3 regions of the Yoonia sp. GPGPB17 genome follow, and region 3 is predicted to be linked to each of the others. Evidence: riboswitches for the same ligand, from Rfam matches in the RefSeq annotation. Region 3 holds a riboswitch; each other region holds the start of a gene.
The links. A riboswitch is a leader RNA that binds a small molecule or an ion and turns the genes downstream of it on or off. The one in region 3 is predicted to bind glycine.
Positions count from the first base shown of each region.

Region 1: another riboswitch for glycine. It lies ahead of QTO30_RS22210 (FAD-dependent oxidoreductase); the one in region 3 lies ahead of gcvT (glycine cleavage system aminomethyltransferase GcvT).
Region 2: another riboswitch for glycine. It lies ahead of QTO30_RS16695 (D-amino acid dehydrogenase); the one in region 3 lies ahead of gcvT (glycine cleavage system aminomethyltransferase GcvT).

Region 1 covers NZ_JATACI010000005.1:95,294-97,557, reverse strand. Annotated here, with positions in the region: gene QTO30_RS21850 (hypothetical protein) at 1-765, opposite strand, end outside; glycine riboswitch at 946-1,032, shown strand; gene QTO30_RS22210 (FAD-dependent oxidoreductase) at 1,155-1,721, shown strand; gene QTO30_RS22205 (FAD-dependent oxidoreductase) at 1,646-2,264, shown strand, end outside.
Region 2 covers NZ_JATACI010000002.1:3,169,331-3,171,594, reverse strand. Annotated here, with positions in the region: partial or broken gene QTO30_RS16695 (D-amino acid dehydrogenase) at 1-1,105, opposite strand, end outside; glycine riboswitch at 1,216-1,303, opposite strand; gene QTO30_RS16690 (NUDIX hydrolase) at 1,399-1,836, opposite strand; gene QTO30_RS16685 (DNA polymerase IV) at 1,862-2,264, shown strand, end outside.
Region 3 covers NZ_JATACI010000002.1:319,276-321,539, forward strand. Annotated here, with positions in the region: partial or broken gene QTO30_RS22010 (DUF1194 domain-containing protein) at 1-33, opposite strand, end outside; gene QTO30_RS01965 (VOC family protein) at 114-542, opposite strand; glycine riboswitch at 716-800, shown strand; gene gcvT (glycine cleavage system aminomethyltransferase GcvT) at 957-2,081, shown strand; gene gcvH (glycine cleavage system protein GcvH) at 2,096-2,264, shown strand, end outside.

The DNA of each region.
Region 1 (2,264 bases), on a different contig from region 3:
GCGATGGAAGATGCCGGGGCAGTTCGAGCCAAAACCTGCCGTTCCAACATGCGCCTCTGGCAGAGCGGCGACAGAGCTTCGTGTCCAACGGAAATCGCCTTGTGTACCATAGGTGCCCATGCGGACGTTATCTGACCGATTGCAATCACCGTCGCTACCAGACTCCCACTGGCGCACATAGCGCGCATCGAAAACGCGAATGGAGCGAACGAAATTGAACTCTGCTCCGCTGATGTCGATGTCCGCTCGATCTTGGACAAGCTGAAGTGCGAACCCCTCCGGCAATGGAGCCGCGTTACCACCGGTCAAGCGAACAACGGCGGGTTGCGGCTCCATGCCGTCCGTGAGTGGGGGCGCTTGAAATGTCGGGGCAGGTGCCCCGGCCATTCGGCCATCAATGCCTGTGACTGGGGTGCCTGCCTCATCCACGGGGAAGGATTGCAGCGGCGCGGTTTGCTCCAGCTCGAAGAAGATTTCGTAAATCCGTTCGCTGGTCAAAGTGTCGGGATCGACGGTGTAGGCCGCGCCCGTAGGGCAGCGCCATATCTGCAAGGGTGGTTCGACAGGCCATGGTGTGATGCGGCGAATGAATTCGACGCGGGCTCTTGCGCAGGGAACGGATGCGGGCCATCCACCGGATAGGCACAAGAGAATGGCGCAGTCGATTTGATAGGTCTGGGCCTCGGCACGTTGCGGTGCAGCGGTGATGCTGGCTGCTGCGAGCGCTGCAACGGCCAAGGCTGAGGATTTGAGCATATTCAGCATGGGGCCTCCTTGATGCGCGCGTGAGAGACTTCTTTCAATAATACGGTTTTCGCAAAATAATACGGTTTTGATAAGTCTCGTTAAACAGCGCCTAGGTTTGTAGGTCGCACTGGGCAGCGCTTGAAAATATCAATCTTCTACGGAAAGGAGTGCATTGTAAATTTTCCTACACAGCGGTATAAAGGGCTTGCGGGAGAGACGATTTGATTCGTCGCCGAAGGAGCAACCGCCCCGGAAACTCTCAGGCAAACGGACCGCGCAAAGTACAATTCTCTGAAAAAGAGGGCTCTGCCTTCTGCCGATGGTGTAAACGGGCAAGCTCGTGAATCTCTCAGGCCAATGACAGAGGGGGCAACTTAACTGCCGCATTCAGCGGTTTAGGAGTTGCCATGATTGCAAGACCAGGAACTGTCGCTGTGATTGGGGCCGGAGTGACCGGCGTTACCACGGCCTATCAGTTACTTAAACGTGGGTTTGATGTGACCCTGTTCGAGCGTAACAGGCATGCCGCGATGGAAACCAGTCTAGGCAATGGCGGCCAGATTTCGGCGTCCAATGCGGAGGTGTGGAATTCTTGGGCCAATGTAAGCAAGGGCATCCGGTGGATGTTGACCAAAGACGCGCCATTGCTGGTTGGCCCGTACCCCAGCTTTCACAAGATCAGTTGGATGACGTCTTTCCTGCGGGCCATCCCGAGCTACGAGAAGAACACTATTCGCACCGTCGAACTTGCCTTGGCCGCACGCGACGCGTTGCTCGGCATGGCGGCGGATGAAGGCATAGACTTTAATCTTGAAAAGCGCGGAATTCTGCATTTCTACGAAACAAAGGCAGAATTTGAGGCAGCGGCGCGGGTCTCGGAACTGCTGGCCAAGGGTGGATTGACGCGCCTTCCGGTGACGACGGAAGAGATCTCCGCAATCGAACCGACACTGAAAGGTGTGGGCTATGCTTAAGCTTCTATACTGAGTCCGATTTCACGGGTGACATTCACAAGTTCACCACTGGGTTGGCGGACGCTGCAGAAGCACAAGGCGCGACGCTGCAGTTCGAAACGGATATTCTTGATGTTGCATCGACTGATGCAGGTATGCGGGTGGATTTTGGGGTCGAGGGCGCGAAAGATAGCGCGATCTTTGACCGGGTCGTGATCTGCGCAGGCGTGATGTCTAAAAAGCTGGCTCGTCGTTTAGGCGAAAACGTGAACATCTATCCGGTTAAGGGCTACTCGATCACGGTCAACCTGAACGATGAAAAGGCCCAGAACGCCGCGCCTTGGGTCAGCCTACTGGACGACAAGGCAAAAATCGTGACGAGCCGCTTGGGTAAAGACCGTTTCCGGGTGGCAGGCACCGCTGAATTGTCTGGTTACAACCGCGACATTCGACAAGCGCGGATTGAACCCCTGGTTAAGTGGTGCAACCGCCACTTCCCCGAGATGAGCACGCGCAGCGTTGTGCCATGGTCAGGTCTGCGTCCAATGATGCCGAATATGCTGC
Region 2 (2,264 bases), 2.9 Mb from region 3:
CTTTTCCCCGGCCCGACGCGCGGCATCATATTGGGCATCATCGGACGCAATCCGGCCCAAGGCACACAGCTTTCTGTGGATACGTCCGGGAAATGCTCTTCACACCATTTAATCAGTGGGCGGACACGACGTTCTAAGATGTCGCGATTCTCGCCGTTAAACTCAGCCGTGCCAGCGATTCGGAAGCGATTCTTGCCCAAACGCGACGATACGATCTTGGCCTTATCGTCCAACAACGACGTTGTCGGCGCTGCGGCCTGAGAAACCTCATCATTAAGGTTCACTGTGATCGAATAACCTTTGACCGGGTACACGTTCACGCGGTCACCCAACATCTGCGCGAACTTGCGGCTACCGACACCCGCAGACACGACAACCGCGTCATACCGGTCCTCTTGGCCGCATTCGACATGCACACCATCCGCACGCACATGCAGATCCGTAACAGGCGCGCCAAGTTTGAAAACAACACCCTGCTTCTTCAGCCAATCCGCCAGCCCGATAGTGAATTTGTGAATGTCGCCCGTGCTGTCGCTTTCAGTCCAGAAACCACCAATGATATCGCCACGAAGAGTGGGTTCTTTCGCCATCACTTCGTCGACGGTCAGCTCATGCCGTTCCAACCCGCCTTCCGCCAGCAGGCCATTAACCATCCGCGCATGCTTGAGGTCTTTCTCGGTCTTGTAAAAATGTAGGATGCTTAAGCAGGGCTGAAGTCAAAATCGACACCTGATTTATCCGCCATCTCGGCCAGCCCTGCGCGCGCAGCAACAGCCATTGCAGCCGTCTTCGTGGTATTAGACTTGTAACGAGGAATGTTGGCCAGAAACTCTGTCATCCAGCTGACCTTGTGCCAACCTGGGCGCGGGTTCACGAACAGGGGCGCATCACCCTCAAGCATCCATTTGATACCTTTCAGGACGGTGGACCATTGGTTCCAGACTTCCGCGTTTGACGCGCTCAACTGGCCTCCATTGGCAAAGCTGGTTTCCATCCCGGCGTAACGTTGACGGTCATAAACCGTGACGTCAAAACCGCGGATCATCAATGAATATGCAGTGGTTACGCCAGTGATTCCGGCGCCGAGAACAGCAATCGAAGGCATGGTAAATCCCCTTACCAAATGCCCCCACCGTCTGTTGTACCTGAGAGATTCGCCCTGATGCTTAAGCTTGCTCCTTCGGCGGACCACTCAAGGTCTCTCTTCGGTGTGTTGCACCCCAACCGGTCCTTTTGCCTGAGAGTGACCGGGGCGGTTGCTCCTTCGGCGCCAGACTGAACCGAACTCTCCCGGTCAGCGTGTTTCCTATTGGAAACCTCATAGACAGATTGCTGCACAAAGCAACAAGAATCTGCAGCCTGTTTCAGCGGCTCTCAAAAGCGTCTAGACCGTGTGATTTAAGTTGCGAACCCACCCGTCTCAGCTATCCAGCGCTGCAAGCGCGCGCAATAGGAGGGAACGCGATTAGGCAAATTCATAAAGGTGTCCAGATCGTAAAGTGCCCAGCGCTGCCCTTCATCGCCAAATATGATGTCTTCGACGGCGAATGGCGGCAACCAAGCGACAAAGAACGCGACCCATTTGCCCGGATCGTAGTTCGCAGGGAATGCGCTTTCCCAGAGCACCGCTGAGGGCGGCAGGACCAGCCCCAGCTCTTCCCGGGTCTCGCGTGCGACGGTCTCAAACGGGGTTTCACCGCCATCACGGCCTCCTCCGGGCAAGTCCCAAAGGTTGGGATAGGTGATATGATCGAAATCATCGCGCAGGATACTGATGATCTGGTTACCCAAAAACAGGGCAACCTTCGCCCCATCATGCGGCCCCGTTGTGTCCATATCCTGCGCCTCGTACACTGTGGGTATGCCCGCCCTTTGCCGTGATTGCCTGACCACATTCGACAGCGAAACCCGCTGTCTGAAATGCCGCAGCCCAAGGGTGACGCGGCACCCGGAGTTGTTTGACCTTACCATTGCCCACATGGATTGCGATGCCTTCTATGCATCTGTCGAAAAGCGCGACAATCCGGAACTGGCCGACAAGCCCGTGATCATAGGCGGCGGGCGGCGTGGCGTCGTCTCGACCGCCTGTTACGTGGCGCGGATCAAAGGCGTGAAATCCGCCATGCCGATGTTCAAGGCGCTGAAACTCTGCCCCGAGGCGGTGGTCGTGCGACCGAATTTCGATGCTTATGTCGCAGCCTCCAAGGCCATTCGCGAGATGATGGATGAGCTGACACCTGTCGTTGAGCCGCTGTCGCTGGACG
Region 3 (2,264 bases):
TTGGTCTTCCTCAGCGTCGACCGAGGATGACACGTCAAGTGCCAAGACCAAAGCAAGGCGGCAAGCCTCAACCGGAGCCGCCGCCAAGCAAAGACTGCAGAGAAGCCAAGCTCTTACCAATGCCCGGTATTTTCCATGCTTGCCCAAGGCTCAGCCGAGGGTAGATCATCGCCTTCCTGCAGCAGCTCGATCGAGATGTTATCGGGAGAACGCACAAATGCCATATGTCCGTCGCGCGGTGGGCGGTTGATGGTCACGCCGTTGTCCATCAGGTGCTGACAGGTCTCATAGATATTCGACACACGGTAGGCGAGGTGGCCGAAATGACGGCTATCATCTGGCAGGGCATCATCGCCATCCCAGTTATAAGTCAGCTCGACCGGGCAGTCTTCTTGCCCCGGAGGTGCCATGAAAACAAGCGTGAACCGTCCGCCTTCATGATCAAATCGTCGGGTTTCTTTCAGGCCCAGCAAAGCATAAAAGGCCATGGATTTTTCTAGGTCTTTTACGCGGACCATCGTGTGCAGGTATTTGAGGGACATCAGGCTCTCCAGTCGGTTGGCATTCACTATAGCCTAGCCGTTCGAGCGTGACAGTAAATGCCCGATTGGGCATTGTCGTGATCTCAACGCTGACACGGGTTAACGCGTTTTTGAGTGTTTTCGTTCAGATATGGCTTGCCACGGCGGGCCCGTTTCCGATACGAAACAAATACATCTTGATGTTGGGAGAACCAGACAACTGGTGCCGAAGGAGCAACTGCCTCGGAAACTCTCAGGCCGCAGGACCAGCGTCAGGATACAAACACTCTGGAGAGTGGTGCTTTGCGCACCCGCCGAAGGGATAGCGATCTCAGGCAAGTGGACAGAGGAGGCACCGAAGCGCAGGTTTAGCTTGGCGCAAAGAAGGTGCCGCTTGATTTGATGCAAGTCTTGTCGGCTGAAGAAAGGCAAGACATGGCTGATCTGCACAAAACACCGCTTCATGCATTGCACGTGTCGTTGGGGGCCAAGATGGTTCCGTTCGCTTACTACGAGATGCCTGTGCAATACCCCCTCGGTGTGATGAAGGAACATTTGCACACCCGTGCCAAGGCGGGCCTATTTGACGTCAGCCATATGGGGCAGGTTGTTGTGCAGGGCGCAAGCTATGCCGACGCTGCCAAAGGGTTGGAGCGGCTCATACCCGTCGATATCCTTGGTCTTTCAGTGGGGCGTCAGCGCTACGGTTTCTTCACCAATGCAGCCGGTGGGATCGCAGACGATCTGATGCTGGCGAACCGTGGTGATTATGTCTTTTTGGTTGTCAACGCGGCCTGCAAAGCGGCTGACATCGCCCATATGCAAGCGACACTTGCGCCAGAACTGAGGGTCACGGAAATCACTGATCGTGCGCTGCTGGCATTACAGGGTCCCGCCGCTGAAGCGGTGTTAAGCGCATTGGATGCACGTGCTGCGGATATGGCATTCATGGATGTCGCAACACTTGACCTGTTGGGGGTTGCGGCGTGGGTGTCGCGGTCTGGGTATACCGGCGAGGACGGATACGAGATTTCGGTCCCGGCGGATGATGCCCCAAGGGTCGCACAGGCGCTGCTAGATCATGCGGATGTCGAACCAATCGGTCTTGGCGCGCGCGACAGCCTGCGGCTGGAGGCCGGGCTTTGCCTCTATGGCCATGACATTGATGAGACGACATCGCCGGTTGAGGCCGCTTTGACCTGGGCCATTCAGAAGGTGCGCCGCCGCGGTGGGGGCCGCGCTGGCGGGTTTCCGGGTGCAGATCACATTCTGGCCCAGCTTCAGGATGGGGTGATGCGCAAGCGTGTCGGGCTGCGGCCTGATGGCCGCGCACCGATGCGTGAAGGCGTCACGCTTTACGCTGATGAGAATGCAACTGACCCTATCGGCACGATTACCTCTGGCGGGTTTGGCCCCACGATCGGCGGGCCCATGGCGATGGGCTATGTCACGGCCGAACATACCGACATCGGCACCTGCGTTTATGGCGAGTTGCGCGGTAAGCGCCAGCCTTTGACCGTCACCAAATTGCCGTTCACACCAGCCAACTTCAAACGATAAAAGGGAGAAACACCATGAAATACACTGAAGAACACGAATGGCTGCGCGCCGAGGGCGACGCATATGTTGTCGGTATTACCGAGCATGCAACGACACAACTGGGTGATCTGGTCTTTGTTGAACTGCCCGAGGTCGGTGCAACAGTTGCCAAAGATGATGAGATCGTCGTGATCGAAAGTGTCA